DNA from 2 places in the Agrobacterium vaccinii genome. Region 2 is predicted to be linked to the other one. Evidence: predicted binding sites of a transcription regulator. Region 2 holds the regulator's gene; the other holds the start of a gene.

Region 1 (10,015 bases), 470 kb from region 2:
CCTCCACCGGGTCGACGCTCAAGGCCAACCATTTGAAAATCCTGACCGACGGCATCATTCTGCGCTCGGAAGCCTGCTTCGTGCGGGCGCGCAAGCCGGAACATGAGGGTGATGCGGTGGTGGCCGATATCGTTTCGCGGCTGAAGTCTGCCGTCTGAGAATTGGAATTTGATCCAAACAAAAAGGCCGCCGGATCGCTCCAGCGGCCTTTTTCATGAACGGACGAGCAGCTTATGCGCGGGCGAGGCTGAGGCCACGGCGTGCGTCGAGCGAGTAGGCACCAGCGCCGAAGGTGGCAAGCAGGATGTAAGCGCCAGCCAGCGTGATGTTCTTCATCAGCATGATGCCGTTCAGCGTGTTGATCCAGCCCAGAGCGGCATCAGGCCAGCCGGGAACGGCAACAGTGCCGCTGTGGAAGACCAGACCGGTAAACACGCAGAAGGCGGCCAGTGCCCATGCGGCGATCTTCGTCTGGAAGCCGACGAGAATGGCAAGACCTGTGACCAACTCGAATGCGCCAGCGAGATAAGCAAGAGCGGTTGCGGCAGGCAGGCCAGCGCCGGTGATCATGCCAGCCGTACCGGCAGGATCCGTTAGCTTGCCGAAGCCGGAGAAGATAAAGATGAAGGACAGAAGAATACGCGCGACGAGCACGAGTGCGTTCTGAGTGTTGGACATTGGGGCGTCTCCGGTTGACGGGCGGTTTCTCAAGCCCGTTATAAATTCTGGAAACACTTCTGCCGGATTTCAGAGAGCTAAGAAAGATAAACGAATGAAGACATATTGTTCACTATTTGAAGACAGTCGTTGAAAGCCATCTCGCTCAATCAATTAAGCTTAGAAGACCCGTTTCAACAACGTCAAAGGCGGATGGCGCAAGATTTTCCTGCGGCACGAAAACGGATGCGTTCTCATGGCGAATAACAAAGCCCTCGATTCCCTTGAGATAGACGTAATCTTCGCATGGGACGAGAGCGCCGGAGTACAGTTCGACTGATTTGTCGCCTTCGCAGGTTTTGACGATTGGGATGAAGAAAGCCAGCTTGGCGAGAAAGAAACCGGCCAACGCCGATGCGGTCAAAAGAGGTGCCGCGCCCGCAAGCCCAAGGGACAGCAGTGTCGGTGTGAAATAGAGAATGAAGCCTACCGCAAGTATGTAGGAAATGCCGGAAAAGCCGATGGCAATCAGCAAAGGTGAGATGAAGATCGTCAAGCCAAGGCCTATTCCGGCATAGGGCTGTTTTAAAAGCCAGCCGGGAAATTTCAGATACGGGCCCTTCGATGGCGACGGTCGTTCGAGTGGCCTGCCGCAGGACGCTGCGACCGCAAAAAAAACCATCGTCTGTTTGCTGAAGAATGCGTCCTTGGTGAGAGCGAATAGAAGCGAAACCATATTATCTGGCACAGGAAGCGGCAATGATAGGATAACGCCTGCGGCATAACCAAAGCTATATAACACGAGGCAAAGGCACAGACACACGAGGCGTAGGACCACTTCTGAACGGCGGAATGGCTCTTGTTCAGCAACGTCTTCGACCTTTGTCATAGTCCCTCCTGGTGCGTCTAAAATGCGCGCCCCGGTGGTGCATCACTACGGATTTAATCGCAAGACGTCTACAAGCAAAAAAGGCGGCCCGTGAGGACCGCCTTTCCGTATTCCAGAGGGTAAGACTTCTTAGAAGTCCATACCGCCCATGCCGCCGCCAGGCATCTGTGGCATTGCAGATTCCTTCTTAGGAAGTTCTGCAATCATGGCTTCTGTCGTGATCAGCAGGGAAGCAACCGAAGCTGCGTTCTGCAGGGCTGTGCGAACAACCTTGACCGGGTCGACGATACCCATGGCAATCATGTCGCCATACTCGGAGGTCTGGGCGTTGTAGCCCCAGTTCTCTTCGTTCTTTTCGAGGATCTTGCCAACAACGATGGAGGCTTCGTCACCTGCGTTTTCAGCGATCTGGCGAACCAGCGACTGAAGAGCGCGGCGAACGATGTTGATGCCAGCTTCCTGGTCGTCGTTTGCACCCTTGACGGTGATCTTCGTGGAAGAGCGCAGAAGAGCAGTACCGCCGCCTGGGACGATGCCTTCCTGAACAGCAGCGCGCGTCGCGTTCAGAGCGTCGTCGATGCGGTCCTTGCGTTCCTTCACTTCGATTTCCGTGGAGCCGCCAACGCGGATAACGGCAACGCCGCCAGCGAGCTTGGCAAGACGTTCCTGCAGCTTTTCGCGGTCGTAATCGGAAGATGTTTCTTCGATCTGAGCCTTGATCTGGGCAACGCGGCCTTCGATGTCGGTCTTCTGGCCGGAGCCGTCAACGATCGTTGTGTTTTCCTTGGAGATCGAAACCTTCTTCGCCTTGCCGAGCATGTCGAGCGTGACGTTTTCGAGCTTGATGCCGATATCTTCGGAGATAACCGTACCGCCGGTCAGGATCGCGATGTCTTCTAGCATGGCCTTGCGGCGATCGCCGAAGCCAGGAGCCTTGACAGCAGCAATCTTCAGGCCGCCACGCAGCTTGTTGACGACGAGCGTAGCAAGAGCTTCGCCTTCAACGTCTTCAGCGATGATGACGAGTGGCTTGCCGGTCTGAACGACAGCTTCGAGAACAGGCAGCATGGCCTGAAGGTTCGAAAGCTTCTTCTCGTGGAGAAGAATGTAAGCGTCTTCCAGGTCAGCAACCATCTTTTCAGGGTTGGTGACGAAGTAAGGCGACAGGTAACCGCGGTCGAACTGCATGCCTTCAACGACTTCGAGTTCTGTTTCGGCGGTCTTGGCTTCTTCGACGGTGATAACGCCTTCGTTGCCAACCTTCTGCATGGCTTCGGCAATATCCTTGCCGACCTGCGTGTCGCCGTTTGCAGAGATCGTGCCGACCTGTGCAACTTCTTCAGACGTGGAGATCTTCTTCGCCTTGGACTGAAGGTCCTTGACGACTTCGGACACAGCGAGGTCGATACCGCGCTTGAGGTCCATCGGGTTCATGCCGGCAGCAACTGCCTTGTTGCCTTCGCGAACGATGGCCTGTGCAAGAACGGTCGCAGTCGTGGTGCCGTCACCGGCAATGTCGTTGGTCTTCGAAGCAACTTCGCGGACCATCTGCGCGCCCATGTTTTCGAACTTGTCTTCGAGTTCGATTTCCTTGGCGACAGAAACGCCGTCCTTGGTGATGCGCGGTGCGCCAAAGGACTTGTCGATGATGACGTTACGACCCTTAGGACCGAGCGTTACCTTCACTGCGTCTGCGAGGACGTCGACGCCCTTGAGCATCTTTTCGCGCGCTGTGCGGCCGAATTTAATTTCTTTAGCTGCCATTGTAGAAAACTCCCGGGCTCATTGCCCATTGGTTGTCATGGAAAGGTGAGAAGAACCGGCTAAATCAGCCGATAACGCCCATGATGTCGGATTCCTTCATGATCAGAAGGTCTTCGCCGTCGAGCTTGACTTCTGTGCCGGACCACTTGCCGAACAGAACGCGGTCGCCAGCCTTCACGTCCAAAGGAACGAGCTTGCCGCTATCGTCGCGAGCGCCGGTGCCAACAGCGACGATTTCGCCTTCCTGTGGCTTTTCCTTGGCGGTATCTGGAATGATGATGCCGCCCTTGGTCTTTGCTTCAGACTCAACGCGACGAACAACGACGCGGTCATGCAGCGGGCGGAAAGTTGTGCTTGTCATTAGTCTAATCCCTCGATCAAATGACCTGAACGAACCTCACAAAAAGGTCCGAGTGATGATTGTTAGCACTCTTCATTGGAGAGTGCTAGCGAGGCAGAGATAGGGGTGCCGCTGTGACGAGTCAAGAACGGCCTGTCGGAAATATTTCACATAAAATGGTTATCAGCGGTTCATGACAGATTTTGTAAGCCCGCCACCGACTGCCAAACCATCTCTCGCCGAACTCACATCGGTCTTCGCCCGCATCGGTTGCCTCAGCTTTGGCGGACCAGCAGGCCAGATCGGCATGATGCACCGCGTTCTGGTGGATGAGAAACGCTGGGTATCTGATGCGCGCTTCATGCACGCCCTCAATTATTGCATGTTGCTGCCGGGGCCGGAGGCGCAACAACTGGCCACCTATATCGGCTGGCTTATGCATGGCGTGCGCGGCGGCATCATCGCGGGAACGTTGTTCATCCTGCCGGGCTTCTTCGCCATCGTTGCGCTCGCCGCCGCCTACTGTCTGTATCAGGACACGCACTGGCTGCCCGGCCTTTTGTTTGGCCTCAAAGCCTGCGTGCTGGCTATCGTCATCGAAGCCTTGATCCGGGTGGCGAAACGGGCGCTGGTCAGCCGCTTTCTGGCGGCCATCGCCGCTGCTGCTTTTATTGCGCTATTCGTCTTCGGACTGCCGTTTCCGCTCGTCATTTTTGCCGCCGGTCTGCTCGGTTTTCTGAGAGCGCGACGGGGCGATCAGATCGGACAGGCGGAGACTGAGGACGACGCGGAGGCCACGCCCGTCATGCTGCTGTCGCGGGTGAGGGGGCTCGTGCTGGGGCTGGTGATCTGGCAGATACCGTTGGCCCTGATCTTTCTCTTCTCCGCACCGGAAACCTTAGCGACCCTGCAAAGCTTCTTCTCGCGCATGGCGGTCGTTACCTTCGGCGGTGCCTATGCGGTGCTGGCCTATGTCGCGCAGGTGGCGGTGGAAACCCATGGATGGCTCAGCCCCGGCGAAATGCTGGATGGTCTGGCGCTGGCCGAAGCCACGCCCGGTCCTCTGGTGCTGGTGCTGCCCTATATCGGCTTTCTCGCCGGTTTCCGCCACGCGGAATGGCTGGACCCGATGGTCGCAGGTATTCTCGGTGCGACGGTAACCGCCTGGGCGACATTCGTGCCCAGCTTCATCTTCATTTTCCTCGGCGCACCCTATGTCGAAAAACTGCGCAACAATCGCGCGCTGTCGGCAGCTCTGTCAGCCATCACGGCGGCGGTTGTTGGTGTCATTCTCAACCTTTCCATCTGGTTCGGGCTGCATGTGCTGTTTGGTGAGGTCAAGCGCATCGCCATCGTCCCCAGCTTCGGCCCCGGCATATCCTGGCCGGTCTGGAACACGCTTGATCCCTTCGCGACCGTGCTTCTCGCCTTGTCTCTACTGATGCTGATGCGCTGGAAAGTCGGCATGGTGCCGGTGCTGGCGCTTGGCATCGCAGGCGGTGTTCTTCGCCTCTGGCTGATGTGATGTGCCGCCGCGATAGCACGGCGGCACCAACGATTATTTGCCCTCGACAGCAGGCCTCATCGTCGCCTTCCCACCTGCGTTGGATGACGCGCGCTGGCTTTTCGACGTATAGAAGGGCCGCTCCACATATTTGTGCGCAAGGTAGGAGAAGGGAATGGCGGTGGCGAAGGTCAGCGCCGCCAGCATGGCGAAATAGGTGCCCTGGCTGAACCCCTGATCGTTCAGCACATACATCCAGCCATAGAGCGGGATCATGTGCAGCAGATAGAGCGAATAGGAGACGGTGCCGAGGAACATCATGACGGGATGCTCCAGAAACATCGCCACGAAACCCTTCTTGCGGCCCTTGTCGCGCACCATGATGGCGCTGGTGAAGACGAAAATCCATGCGCCGATGGCCAGATCGAAATAGCCGACGATGGCCGCCAGTGGCAGGACCACGGGCGGCGACATGAAGGGCTGGTCGTCCCAGCGCATTTTCCAGAGATAATAGCTGGCAATGCCCGACGCGAAATAGATCGCGTAATTGGCGAGGATCGCCCCGTTCGGCCAATGGCGGAAATACCAGACGCCCATGACGGAGGCGACCACAAAGCCTGCGCGTACAAGATTGCTGGAATGGTGAAGGCACCAGAAGGCCAGCGGCGCGATGAGATAGAACTGGAATTCCGTGGAAATATTCCACGCCTGCCCCAAAAACGCATAGGCCCCCAGCGGCAACCAGCTATCGGGAATGATGCCGTGCAGCATGGTCATATGAGCAAGCGTGTGCATTTCCCAGCTTTCGAAACTGCGGTCGAGAATGGCGATGCGGCCTGCATTGCGCACACTGTTGAAATCAGCGGTTAGCAGCGCCTGATAGGCGACCCATGCAAAACCGATCGACAGGAAAAACGCGAAAATATAGACGGGATAAATGCGTTTGATGCGGCGTGTGATGTAGGTGGAATAGTCTTCCGACAACGAGGACATCATGACGAAAATCACGAAACCGCTCATGATGCAGAAGATTTGCACCCGGATTTTCTCGTTGATCAGCGGTTTCAGCGCACCCATGCTGTCTGGATCGATACCGGCTGCGGGCAGCAGGTGAACCAGAACAACCCATGCGGCCAAAAGACCGCGAAGACCCTCGAGTTGGTCAATTCTCTTCATCGATGGCTCCTCGGTTGAGTAAGCCAGCCCCACTGCTTTAAAACACGTCAGGCGTGTGATCGCAATATGTTGCAGTGCAATAAGGCGAGTTTTCGTTTTTACGCCTTGGGCGCTGAGACACCTTTTTGCTTGTAATCGGCGTGCCGGTTTGCCATGTCACCCCCAAGCATTTTTGGAAAATCTGGCATTTTTGAAAGTCTGGAAGCAGCTCATGGCCCACCGCATTTCCACCCTTGGCGAAATCACAGATCGGTTCGACGTCGTTCTGTCCGATGTCTGGGGCGTGTTGCACAACGGTGTTGTCGCGTTTCCCCACGCCGCCACTGCGCTGGAAGCCGCGCGTAAGGCGGGCAAGACGGTCGTCCTCATTACCAATTCTCCGCGCCCGGCGCCGGGCGTCATCCCGCAGTTGCGGGCGCTGGGAGTTCCCGATAGCGCCTATGACCGCATCATCACCTCGGGCGATGTGACGCGCGAATTGATTGCGCAAGGGCCGAAAAAAGTCTTCCTGCTGGGACCAGAGCGCGACCTGCCGCTGATGGACGGTCTCGACGTCGAGATCGCGCTGGAAGCAGAGGCGACAGCCGTCGTCTGCACCGGCTTCTTCGATGACGAGACGGAAACGCCGGAAGATTATACGGAGATGCTCAAAGGCTTCGTTGCCCGCGGCGTGCCGATGATCTGCGCCAACCCCGATCTGGTGGTGGAGCGTGGCGAGCGCATCATTCCCTGTGCCGGAGCCGTCGCCGCTTACTACGAGCAATTGGGTGGTGAGGTTCGCATAGCGGGCAAGCCGCATTCGCCGATCTACGAGGCCTGCATGACAGCGGCCAAAGAGGTGCGTGGCGATTTTGCGAAAGACCGGGTGCTGGCCATCGGCGATGGTATGCCGACGGATGTAAAGGGTGCCATCAATGCAGGCCTCCAGCTTCTCTATATCAGCGGCGGCATTCATGCGGCGGAATATACGCTGAACGGTGAGACGGACGAGGCGCTGCTGAATGCCTATCTCAAAAGTCAGAACGCCGCTCCCGGCTGGTGGATGCCACGTCTTGCCTAACTGTGTGGCATCGGAATAGAGTCTGCCCATGACCGTGTTTCATCGCAATGAAAAGAAGGAACCGCTGCCCGAAAACCTGAAGGGCGGCGTCATCGCCATTGGCAATTTCGACGGTGTCCATCGTGGCCACCGCGCCGTGCTGGACCGTGCGCTGGAGCTTGCCGCGTCGCGCAACGTCCCGGCTCTGGTGCTCACATTCGAGCCGCATCCGCGCACCGTGTTTCGCCCCGAGACGCCGGTCTTCCGCCTCACACCTGCGTCTGTCAAGGCGCGGGTGCTGGAAGCCGAAGGGTTCAACTCCGTCATCGAATACCCGTTTGACCGGGATTTTTCGCAGCGGTCTGCGGAAGATTTCGTCAAATCCATTCTGGTCGACTGGCTGGGTGCAAGTGCCGTCGTCACCGGCGTCGATTTCCACTTCGGCAAGGGACGCGAAGGTGGCCCGGCCTATCTGATGGCCGCCGGGAAAAGGCACGGCTTCGATGTGATGCTGATCGATTCCTTCCGCGATGAAGGGGCAGAAGTCGTCTCCTCCAGCCGCATCCGGGACTTGCTGGCGCAAGGCGATGTTGCCGGTGCCGCTGGCCTGCTGGGATATCGCTACACCGTCGAAGCGGAAGTCATCGGCGGGCAGAAGCTGGGCCGCACGCTGGGTTATCCCACCGCCAACATGGCGTTGCCACCGGAAACGGAACTGAAGCCCGGTATTTACGCGGTGCGTTTCCGCCGGGCGGATGGGAGCCTGTATGATGGCGTCGCCAGCTTCGGCTATCGCCCGACGGTGACGGAGGATGGCGCGGCCCTTCTGGAAACCTTTCTCTTCGATTTTTCCGGCGATCTCTATGGCGAGATTTGCTCGGTCTCCTTTTTCGGCCATCTGCGCGACGAGCTGAAATTCGACGGGCTGGAAGCTCTGGTCGCTCAGATCAAGCGCGACGAGGAAGAGGCGAGGGCGTTGTTGTCAGGTGTGACGCCGCTGGGAGAGTTGGACGCGAGGCTTTCCTTTTGATGCTTGGCCAGCGGTTTTGTCGGCCAACAAGGGCATATTCGTGCCCTTAACCTCTTCCTTTTTACCGGAAAAACACATAAACATTGCGAATGTACCAATTTCGGTTGACGTTCATTTCCCGAATTATTGGCCCGGCCTTTCGCGCGCAGTAAGCAGCCGAAAGGTCCGGGATTTCGGCGCTTGCCTTGAGCGCCTTCCGCTTTTGCCCTCTTGCACTCAAGACGGCGCGACCTCTCAGCTTGAATGAGGGGGCGCCGCATAACGGTATGATCATGAACGACACCGCACAGACGATCGACTACTCCACCACGCTGTACCTGCCGCAGACGGATTTTCCGATGCGTGCCGGTCTGCCGCAGAAAGAGCCCGAGACGGTTGCCCGCTGGCAGCAGATGGGCCTTTACAAGAAGCTGCGCGCTTCCGCCGCTGGCCGCGAAAAATTCGTGCTGCATGATGGCCCTCCCTATGCCAACGGCAACATCCATATCGGCCATGCGCTGAACAAGATCCTCAAAGACGTCATCACCCGCTCGTTCCAGATGCGTGGGTTTGACAGCAACTATGTCCCCGGCTGGGACTGCCACGGCCTTCCCATCGAGTGGAAGATCGAGGAAGCCTACCGCGCCAAGGGCAAGAACAAGGACGAAGTCCCGATCAACGAATTCCGTCAGGAATGCCGTGAGTTCGCCGCTGGCTGGATCGCGAAGCAGTCGGAGGAATTCAAGCGTCTCGGCATCGAAGGCGATTTCGAAAACCCCTACACGACCATGAACTTCCACGCGGAAGCCCGCATCGCTGGCGAGCTGCTGAAGATCGCCAAGAGCGGCCAGCTGTATCGCGGGTCGAAGCCGGTCATGTGGTCGGTTGTCGAGCGCACGGCTTTGGCTGAGGCCGAGGTCGAGTATGCGGATGTCGAAAGCGACATGATCTGGGTGAAGTTCCCGGTTGAGAGTGTTGAGGGTGCTGCGAAGGCGGAATTCTTGTCGGGCACGAAGCGGGAGATGCCTGTCTCAAACGCACTAAATGACTTGGAATACGCATCCGTCGTCATCTGGACTACAACGCCTTGGACCATCCCCGGCAACCGGGCGATCTCCTTCTCCTCGCGCTTCCCTTACGGCCTGTTCGAAGTGGAAACGGCAGAAAACGATTTCGGTCCGCAGCCCGGTGAAAAGCTGATCTTCGCCACCAAGCTTGCCGACGAAGCGGCGAAGAAAGCAAAGCTGACATTCAAGCTGGTTCGGCCCGTCACGACGGACGAACTCGGTGCGATCACCTGTGCCCATCCGCTGGTCAATCTCGGTTACGACTTCGCCGTCCCGCTTCTCGATGGCGATCACGTCACCGATGATGCCGGTACTGGCTTCGTCCACACCGCACCAAGCCATGGTCGCGAAGACTTTGATGCATGGACGTCAAAGGTTCGCGAGCTTGAAGATCGTGGGATATCCACTAAAATCCCGTTCCCTGTTGGCGATGACGGCTTCTACACCGAAGACGCGCCCGGTTTCGGCCCATCCGCCGAAGGCGGTGCTGCCCGCGTGATGGACGATAACGGCAAGAAGGGTGATGCAAACGAGCGTGTCATCAAGGCGCTGATCGGCGCCAACAACCTT
Region 2 (10,015 bases):
GGATCATGATCACGCAAGAAGCGCCAGATGCCGTACTTTCAGACGATGATATCGTCGAAATTCTGAAAAAAAACGGTGTCGAACTGGCGCGGCGAACGGTCGCAAAATATCGTGAAGCGATGAATATTCCGTCATCCGTACAGCGGCGTCGGGAGAAAAAAGCCATGGCAAAAGTTACCGCTTCGTAACGAAAAATTCATATATTTCAATTTGTTAATAATGTTAATTGACTCTTGATGCCCGCGAGGCTAGAAGCTCGCCGCATAGAGGGCAGGGGCCGGATCAACCGTTAAATACATGCGGCGCTTTTGCGCCAAGCCGGAATGAGACCGAAACGGACTCGAAACGCTTGGATGAGCGCGTCGCTTGACGTAAGCTGGTACACGCAAATCACTGAAAAAGGAAAAATTCCATGAGTGTGCGTGTATCTGGTAAACATATGGATATCGGCGAATCGTTCCGTCAGAGGATCGAGGACAACATTAGCCTGGCGATTACCAAATACTTTGACGGGGGGTATTCCGGTCAAGTGACTGTGGAGAAATCTGGCGCGCGTTTCGATGCCGATTGCAAGATCCACCTCGATACCGGGGTCGTCTTGCATGCAGCGGGACAGGCCAACGATCCACAGGCGAGTTTCGATGCGGCAGCGGCGCGGATAGAAAAGCGCCTTCGCAGATATAAAAGAAAACTGAAGGACCACCACAACGGCGCTTCGGCAAATGGTATCATGGAAGAATTTCCCTATACCGTGATGGATGCCGTGCCGGATGAGGACGACGAGCTGCCGGAAGATTTCGCACCGACCATCGTTGCCGAGACCTCCAAGCAGGTCAAGACGATGACGGTTGCAAGCGCGGTCATGGCGCTGGACATGACAGACGAGCCGGTGTTGCTGTTCCGCAGCCCGGGCAAGGAACTCAATATCGTTTACCGCCGCAACGATGGAAACATCGGCTGGATTGACGCGGCGACGATCAAGAACTGAATAGTCTGACAGGACATCGGGAGTGCAGCCGCCATGCGGTGGCACTCCCTTCGTCTCGATGGCATGAAGGATAAACAGAATGGCGTTGGCAGATTTGCTGCAACAAGATGCGATTATTCCCGCCCTCAAGGTCAATTCCAAAAAGCAGCTCCTTCAGGAATTGGCGGCAAGAGCGTCCAGGATCACCGGAGTGCCTGAGCGGGAAGTTTTCGACGTCATATTGCAGCGTGAGCGGCTGGGCTCGACCGGCGTGGGCCATGGCATTGCCATCCCGCACGGCAAGCTGGCCAGCATCAACACCATCGTGGGCGTTTTTGCACGCCTGGAAAATGCCGTCGATTTCGAAGCGCTCGACGACCAGCCGGTCGATCTGGTGTTCCTTCTTCTGGCGCCAGAAGGCGCTGGTGCCGACCATTTGAAGGCGCTGTCGCGTATTGCGCGCGTGCTGCGTGACCCTGAATTGGTTGCCAAACTGCGGGCAACGGAATCCGACACGGCGATTTATACCTTCCTCAACCAGGAACAGGCCACAGCGGCCTGAGTGCGTGGCACAGGTCACGGGCTGATGGAGAACAGCAGCGACCCTACGTCTGAAACGGGTACTCGCGCCCAGACGCAGGGTGTAATGCCCGATCATCTGCCGGTCTTCTCCGCCTCGCTAAAGCAAAGACTTCATTTTCCTCTTAGCTGGCGACCCGGCGAAGACGATGTTTGCGCGTGGAAGGCCACGGCACGGGCCAAACTTCACGCGTTGACCCAGCAACAGCCAGACGATACCCCGTTCACACCGTCCACGATGGCCTCCAAGGATCGTGGCAGCTACATCGCACACAAGATCGCCTTCAACCTGACCTCTGACAGTCGGGTACAGGCCTTTCTGCTGGTGCCAAAGGGCGAAGGCCCGTTTCCAGCAGCGATTTTTTATCACGACCATGGATCGCAGTTCGATATCGGCAAGGAAAAGCTTGTGGAGCCCTGGGACGACGATGCCCGCCTGACATCCGCCAAGGCATGGACGGCAAGGTTCTTTTCCGGGCGCTTTCCGGCGGATGAACTTGCCCGCCGTGGTTATGTCGTGCTGGTGACCGATGCCCTGGGCTGGGGAGACCGCGGCCCCCTGACCTATGATGGCCAGCAGGCTCTTGCCGCCAATCTTTTCAACATGGGCAGTTCATTGGCGGGCTTGATGGCACTGGAGGATACGCGCGCTGCGGATTTTCTCAGTAGCCTCCGCCAAGTGGATAGCACCCGTGTCGCGGCTATCGGCTTTTCAATGGGTGCGTTCCGCGCCTGGCAGGCAGCAGCGCTGAGCGATACAATCAAGGCTGTGAGTGCGGTCAACTGGATGGCGACGGCTGAGGGCCTGATGGAACCCGGCAATAATCATTGTCGTGGAGGGTCAGCCTGGCACATGACCCATCCGGGGCTGATGCAGCATATGGACTACCCGGATGTGGCAAGCCTTTGCGCACCCAACCCGATGCTGATCTTCGCAGGCGAGCAAGACACGCTGTTTCCGCTCGCGTCCGTTAAAACGGCTTTTCAGAAAATGAGTGGGGTTTGGGACGCGTGGGGCGCTGGGCATGGTTTCGAGAGCAAAATCTGGCCCGGTGGCCATGCCTTCGAAGCTGTTCAGCAGGATTACGCCTATGACTGGCTGGATCGCCAGTTCGATCTAGCCAAGACATAAAACCGCCTGATAGCGGTCCACCCCGGCCATAGACCGGGGTGGACCGTCTACATTACGCGTCTTTTTCGTTCAGGCCGCTCGTGCCCGGCTCAGCCGCTGTGGGCGCATCACCCTTGGGGCCGCCCTTGGCAACGCCGACCATCGCTGGGCGCAGCACGCGATCGCCAATGGTAAAGCCCGCTTGGACGACCTGCACGACCGTGTTGTTCGGAACCGCCGTATTGGGAATTTCGAACATAGCCTGGTGGAAATTCGGATCGAACTTCTGTCCTTCCGCATCCATCTTGCGCACACCATGACGCTCCAGCGCCGATAGCATCGAGCGCTCAGTCATATCGACGCCTTCGATCAGCCCGGCAATGCCAGCTTCGGAATTCGTCTTCAGCTCCTCGGGGATGGTGTCGAGGGCACGGCGCAGATTGTCGGAAACGGCCAGCATGTCGCGGGCAAAGCCTGCAACGGAATAGGCCTTGGCATCCTTCACGTCGCGCTCGGTGCGGCGGCGCAGATTGTCCATTTCCGCAGCGAGGCGCAGAAATTTATCGCGCAGATCGGCGTTTTCGGCCTTCAAGACGTCGATTGGATCTGGCTCTGCCTGCTCTTGCCCTGCGTCTTCAACAGCAGCAGTGTCGGCAGCCTCGTCTACGACGTCTGCGTCAGGTCCGGTCTTGTTGTTGTCATCGGTCATGACGTTCTCCAGCTTCACATGTGTTCATGGGTTGAGCCCGATATCGAGCTTTGCCGGGCAAAAATCAAGGCTCGCGGGCAAATCCGTTTCGGATTCGGTGATGTCTTTTGAGGATCAGCGTCTTTGGCTGGAAAGTCGGGCCATAATCTGGGCGGTATAGTCTACCATCGGCACGATACGGGAGTAGTTGAGCCGTGTCGGACCGATGACGCCGACCGCACCCACCACCCGGTTCTCATCATCCCTGTAGGGCGCGACGATCAGAGATGAGCCCGACAGGGAAAACAGCTTGTTTTCCGATCCGATAAAAATCCGCACGCCAGACCCTGTCTCGGCCAGATTGAGAACCTCGATCAGATTGTCCTTGCGCTCGAGATCATCGAACAGCAGCCGCACCCTGTCGATGTCTTCTTCGCCGGCCAGCCCTTCCAGAAGATTGGAGCGTCCGCGTACGATGAGCCGCCCGAGTTTACCCTCTTCATTATCGCCCGACCAGACAGCCAGGCCGCGCTCCACCAGATCCTGCGCGAGCGTACTCAGCGCGCTTTGCAGCTCAGACTTCTGACGCAGAAGCTGGTTGCGCAGTTCCGGCAGCGTCTGCCCGGAAAGATGCGCGTTGATAAAATTGGCCGCTTCCGTCAATTGCGACGAGGTAATCCCGGCGGGCAGTTCGATGATACGGTTCTCGACCTGATTGTTGTCGCCGACCAGAATGGCGAGACCCTTGGTCGGCTCCAGGCGAATGAATTCCACGTGCTTGAGAACGGCGTCGCTTTTGGTCGTCAGCACCAAACCGGCGCCCCGCGACATGCCCGAGAGCATGCGGCTCGCTTCCGTCAGAAGACCCTCTATCGATTGTTCGCGCCCTGAGACCGGGCCGATCTGCCGGTCGATGCTGGCGCGCTGTTCGGCAGGCAGATCGGCCACCTGCATAAAGGCGTCTACGAAGAAGCGAAGCCCGCTTTGCGTCGGCAAGCGGCCGGCGCTGATATGCGGCGAATAGATCAGGCCAAGCTGTTCCAGATCGCTCATGACGTTGCGAACGGAGGCGGGAGACAGAGACATTGGCAGCAGGCGCGAAAGGCTGCGCGAGCCCAGTGGCTCGCCATTTTCGAGATAGCCTTCGACGATGCGCCGGAAAATCTCGCGTGAGCGATCATCCAGCAGCGCACCCGGTTCTGTTCCAATCGGAGGAGAAACGCCCATTCGCCAGCTCTTCATCAATTCAGTACTGTAAGGAATATAGTCATTCGCTTGCACAAGTGAAAACGGAAATTCCAAGGTGGCGGTGCTGAGACCCGCTTTTCCTTTGCAAAACCGGTGCTGCGGCCTTAGAAGGCGCAGATCAACACGGAGACGAACCACATGCGGCCTTCAGGCAGAAAACTCGATCAGATGCGCAAAGTTTCTTTTGAGCGCAACTTCTCCAAGCACGCAGAAGGCTCCTGTCTGGTCAAATTTGGCGATACGCATGTTCTCGTCACCGCCAGCCTTGAAGAAAAGACGCCACCATGGCTGCGCAACAGCGGCAAGGGCTGGGTGACAGCCGAATACGGCATGCTGCCGCGTTCCACACACGAGCGCATGCGTCGCGAAGCCGCGTCCGGCAAGCAGGGTGGCCGCACCCAGGAAATCCAGCGGCTGATCGGTCGGTCGCTGCGCGCCGTGGTCGATCTTCAGGCGCTGGGCGAACGCCAGATCAGCATCGACTGTGATGTCATTCAGGCCGATGGCGGCACCCGCACAGCCTCCATCACCGGCGCCTGGATTGCTCTTCACGACTGCCTGAAGTGGATGGAAACGCGGAACATGATCAAGGTCGAGAAGGTCCTGAAAGACCATATCGCCGCCATTTCCTGCGGTATTTTCGCCAGCCAGCCGGTGATCGATCTCGATTACCTAGAAGATTCTTCGGCTGAAACCGACGCCAACTTCGTCATCACCGGTTCCGGTGGCATCGTTGAAATTCAGGGCACGGCTGAAGGCGCGCCTTTCTCGGAAGAGGAATTCCTGACGCTGCTCGGTCTTGCCAAGACCGGCTGCGCGGAACTCGTTGAGCTGCAAAAGCAGACGATTGCCTGAGCCAGGACATCAAAACCATGCGCAAACTCGACACCAGAACCATCGTCGTTGCCAGCCACAACAAGGGTAAGATTACTGAAATCGCCGATCTCATCGGCCCTCTCGGTTTTTCCGCCAAGTCGGCTGCGGAGCTGAATTTCGCAGAACCCGACGAGACCGGCACGACATTCGAGGAAAACGCCGCCATCAAGGCGCTGGCGTCTGCGCAAGCGTCCGGTTTGCCATCGCTGTCCGATGATAGCGGTCTGGTGATCGATGCGCTCGACGGCAATCCCGGCGTCTACACCGCCAATTGGGCGGAAACGGCTGACGGTACCCGCGATTTCGCCATGGCAATGCAGAAGGTGGAGGATGCGTTGCAGGAGCGCGGCGCGACGGAGCCTTCCGCCCGCACCTGCCGCTTTGTCAGCGTGCTGTGCCTCGCATGGCCCGATGGCCATACCGAATTCTTCCGCGGCGAGATCGAAGGGACCGTTGCATGGCCACCGCGTGGTGCCAGCGGCTTCGGTTACGACCCAATCTTCCAGCCGGAAGGACACGAGACGACCTTCGGCGAGATGACAGCCGAGGAAAAGCATGGCTGGAAGCCCGGTGACGCACAGGCGCTCTCCCACCGCGCCCGCGCCTTCAAGACATTCGTCGAAACCTGTCTGGACGCATGATGATCGATCTCGGGAGCAGGTTCTCCCCTGCCCCCGATGCGACGCTGCTGCCCGATACCGGTGAGCCCGGTTTCGGCATCTATGTGCATTGGCCCTTCTGCGCGGCCAAGTGCCCCTATTGCGATTTCAACAGCCATGTCCGCCACAAGCCTGTGGATCAGGACCGTTTCGTTGCCGCCTTCCTGCGTGAAATGGACACGATGCGGCAGCTGAGCGGCGCAAAGGTCGTGACCAGCGTTTTCCTGGGCGGCGGCACGCCATCGCTGATGGACCCGCAGACCGTTGGCGCCATTCTGGATGGCATCGCCCGTTTCTGGCATGTGCCCGATGGCATCGAAATCACCATGGAAGCCAACCCGTCCAGCGTCGAAGCGGAGCGTTTTCGCGGTTATCGCGCCGCTGGCGTCAACCGTGTCTCCATGGGCGTGCAGGCGCTGAACGACCGTGACCTGAAATTTCTGGGCCGCCTGCATGATGTCACCGATGCGCTGAAAGCCATCCGGCTGGCCCGCGAGATCTTCCCGCGCATGTCGTTCGATCTCATCTATGCCCGCCCCAACCAGACGGTCGAGGAATGGGAAAAGGAACTCGTCGAAGCCATTTCCTATGCCGTCGATCACCTGTCGCTCTACCAGCTGACCATCGAGGAAGGCACCGCTTTTTACGGTCTGCACAAGGCAGGTAAGTTGATCGTGCCCGATGGGGACCAATCCGCGCTGCTGTATGAGGCAACGCAGGAAATCACCGCGCGACACGGCATGCCCGCTTACGAAGTCTCCAACCACGCCATACCGGGTGCTGAAAGCCGCCATAACCTGACCTACTGGCGCTACGGCGACTATGCCGGCATCGGCCCCGGCGCGCATGGGCGTCTGACCAAAGGCGGCGCAAAACTCGCCACCGCCACCGAACGCCACCCGGAAACCTGGCTTGAGGCCGTCGAACGCGATGGCCATGGCATTCTGGATCAGGAAATGCTGGGTGTCGAAGAACAGTCCGATGAGCTTCTGCTCATGGGCCTGCGCCTGCGCGAAGGCGTTGATCTTGCCCGCTGGAGCGATCTCTCCGGCCGCGACCTCGATCCCGACAAGGAAGACTTCCTGCTGCAACACGGCTTCATCGAGCGTCTGGGCAATTCACGCCTGCGCTGCACACCATCAGGCATGCTCATTCTGGATTCCGTGGTGGCTGATCTGGCGTGTTGAGGTAGTCCGTTATTCGGACTTCGCACCCACATCGTTTTCCTGCGCCTTACGCGCATTCTCCGCACTTTCGCGCCGCAAGGGTGCGCCAATCGGGCAGATGTCCTGCACGAAACCGGTCAGGCTATTGGCCAGTGTGTCCGACACCTGTCGGTAATAGACATACTTGCCACGCTTCTCAGACGAGACCAGTCCCGCATGTTCAAGCAATTGTAAATGCTGTGAAATCGACGGTTTCGACATCTCGAAACGGGCGGCGATATCGCCTGCGTTCATCTCATGATGCGCGACATAAGCCAGGATTTTTCGCCTGACGGGGGAGGCCAGTGCCTCGAAAATCAACTGAATGGACATGGCTCTTTCTACCATTAATCAATTAGACAATCAACTAACTATTGACAGGACAATAATTAGTTGATTACCTAATTGTAGAAATGAAGGAGATCAGATCATGCAGATTCACTCGCAATGGATTTTCAACAGCGCCCCGCACCATATCTGGCCGCATTTTCTCCATGCCAGAATGGACAGCTCGAAACCCTTCCTGTTTCGCTTCGGCATTCCCAAGCCCGTCAGTTGCAAGGTGCTGGAGGGATACGGTGCTCTGGGCAACACGCGCCAATGCACCACGGATCGCGGCACCATCGATCAGCGCATTCTGGATTACATTCCCAACGAGAAACTGCGTTACCGCATGATCGGCAGCACCGTCTGGTGCAAGGACTGGATCGGCAATCTGGAGGATGAATTCACACTGGTTGCCATCGGGCCGAACATGACCCGTGTCGAGCGACGAAGCGAATTCGTCGCACATGGATGGCTGGCACCCGTCAAGCAATTGGCACTCTGGGTCGCCCTGAAACAGGCCCACCGCTACGCCTCAAAGAACTGGCGCAGATTGAGCAGTGAAAAGCAGGCTGCCGATCAGACACTGGAGGTCTTACTATGAAGGAGCGTCAGACATCGCAGATCGTGGCCCGCGTCGTCTATTTCGTGGAACTGATTATCTTCGCAGCGCCCTTCTACCTGACATATGGACTGGTGGCGGTGATCAGCGCGCCTTACGCAGGCTTACTGATCCTGTTCAGTCCGGTTTGGCTCATGACTTACTTCGTTGATGCGAATGGAGAAGCTGCGCCTGTTCTTCTCATCGGAGTAATCGTCATCTTAGCCGCGGCGCTGTCCGTGACCGGTGTCATCGCCCTATGGAAACTGGCAAAGCTCTCGCACATCTATCTCTTCAAGGGTGCGCAGGAGCTGTCAGCACACCGCCGTGATTTTCGGATCGGTTTTTATTGCGGGCTGGCGCCGCTCATTTTCGCGACGACCGTCATGGCGGCTGTGGGCGTCAGCGATGGTGGCTGGACAAATTTGCCTTTTGCCATCATTGGCGGCGGCACATTGCTCGTACCCGTCACCCACCTCTGGATCGCGATGCGCAAGCCTCACGAAGAACGCGGGTCGATGACGAAACTCCACTCCTTAGCCTAGATCAGGTCTCGTCTCGGCCCGCCGTGCAATACCAGACGATCACGACGATCGATCCGATCGGGAAAAATCCCGAGAGAAGCTGGTGCCATCCACTGCGATTGATGTCGTGAAGGCGACGCGTAGACACTGCGATCATCGGTAAAAACAGAATGAAAGACCAGATCAGACTCAGGAACCCACGACTATCAATCGTGTCGACACCCAACGAGCTGGCCGACACAAATAGGAAAGAAAACCAGTATTCCGATCGGGACGCCCTGCCGCGGAAATTGACGTAGTTTCTGAAGAAGCTGGCAAAAGCCTCTCCAAACGTCATCGGCATGGCCGGTGCACCGAACCTGTTGGGTCCGGGTGGCGGCGGCCTGAAGACGAAGATCAGCGGGAAGGCAATAAGAGCAATGATAACAATCAAATGCCAAGCCGACATATCGTGCCTTTCCGTCGTCTCAAATCACAGTGAAAATATATGCATTTTGCACCCGTAAGGGTGCTGAATTGAAAAGAAGCAGCGTTAAAGCTGTCGTGAAATAATCACACGTATGGCTCAATTACAAGTAGAAAGACCGGCTTTCGCTTTTGAAAATGCGGCCGGTCTTTGATGGAATGGTCGGGGTTCCCCGACCACCACATTCACGCGTTGTTTTCGTTGATCAACCGCTTCAAAAGCTCGACCTCGTGGCCGAGTTTCGTATCGCCGCCGATCAGTTCCTCGATCTTGCGGACCGCATGCAAAACAGTTGTGTGATCGCGTCCGCCGAAGCGGCGACCGATTTCCGGGAAGGAGCGCGGTGTCAGCATCTTGGCGAGATACATGGCCACCTGACGCGGCTTGACGATAACGCGGGTGCGGCGGTTGGAGACCAGTTCCTGGCGCGAGACGTTGTAGTGTCTGGCAACGATGCGCTGGATGTCCTCGATGCGCACACGCTTGGCTTCGCCGGTGCCGACCAGATGCGCCAGCAATTCATCGACGCGCTCCACCGAAAGGTTCGGTTCGAACGAACGGCGGAAGATCAGCTGGTTGAAAGCGCCTTCCAGTTCGCGACCGCTGGCGGTAACGCTACGGGCCACGTGGGAGACGATTTCTTCTGGAATATCGAAGCCTGGGTCTTCCTGACGGGCAGTCGCGATGCGCTGGGTCAGCATTTCGTGGCGCATATCATAGTCGGGGCCTTCGATTTCGATGGCCATGCCGCCCTGAAGACGCGAGCG

What was found. The regulator HrcA, encoded in region 2, represses chaperone genes, less so after heat shock. The targets are predictions, from matches to a motif close to GTTAGCACTCNCNNNNNGNGAGTGCTAAC.
Region 1: groES (co-chaperone GroES) is a predicted target of HrcA. The motif match lies at 3,733-3,761, and genes of this name have one in related genera.

What each region holds. Positions count from the first base shown of each region.
Region 1 covers NZ_CP054150.1:466,526-476,540, forward strand. Annotated here, with positions in the region: gene hisG (ATP phosphoribosyltransferase) at 1-158, shown strand, start outside; gene HRR99_RS02240 (DoxX family protein) at 232-678, opposite strand; gene HRR99_RS02245 (hypothetical protein) at 824-1,339, opposite strand; gene groL (chaperonin GroEL) at 1,676-3,310, opposite strand; gene groES (co-chaperone GroES) at 3,375-3,671, opposite strand; gene chrA (chromate efflux transporter) at 3,844-5,175, shown strand; gene HRR99_RS02265 (acyltransferase family protein) at 5,209-6,330, opposite strand; gene HRR99_RS02270 (TIGR01459 family HAD-type hydrolase) at 6,542-7,390, shown strand; gene HRR99_RS02275 (bifunctional riboflavin kinase/FAD synthetase) at 7,419-8,399, shown strand; gene ileS (isoleucine--tRNA ligase) at 8,672-10,015, shown strand, end outside.
Region 2 covers NZ_CP054150.1:982-10,996, reverse strand. Annotated here, with positions in the region: gene rpoN (RNA polymerase factor sigma-54) at 1-188, shown strand, start outside; gene hpf (ribosome hibernation-promoting factor, HPF/YfiA family) at 413-988, shown strand; gene ptsN (PTS IIA-like nitrogen regulatory protein PtsN) at 1,068-1,529, shown strand; gene HRR99_RS00055 (dienelactone hydrolase family protein) at 1,554-2,678, shown strand; gene grpE (nucleotide exchange factor GrpE) at 2,731-3,366, opposite strand; gene hrcA (heat-inducible transcriptional repressor HrcA) at 3,481-4,572, opposite strand; gene rph (ribonuclease PH) at 4,732-5,448, shown strand; gene rdgB (RdgB/HAM1 family non-canonical purine NTP pyrophosphatase) at 5,466-6,110, shown strand; gene hemW (radical SAM family heme chaperone HemW) at 6,110-7,315, shown strand; gene HRR99_RS00025 (metalloregulator ArsR/SmtB family transcription factor) at 7,325-7,660, opposite strand; gene HRR99_RS00020 (SRPBCC family protein) at 7,764-8,261, shown strand; gene HRR99_RS00015 (hypothetical protein) at 8,258-8,803, shown strand; gene HRR99_RS00010 (DUF805 domain-containing protein) at 8,805-9,230, opposite strand; gene dnaA (chromosomal replication initiator protein DnaA) at 9,434-10,015, opposite strand, start outside.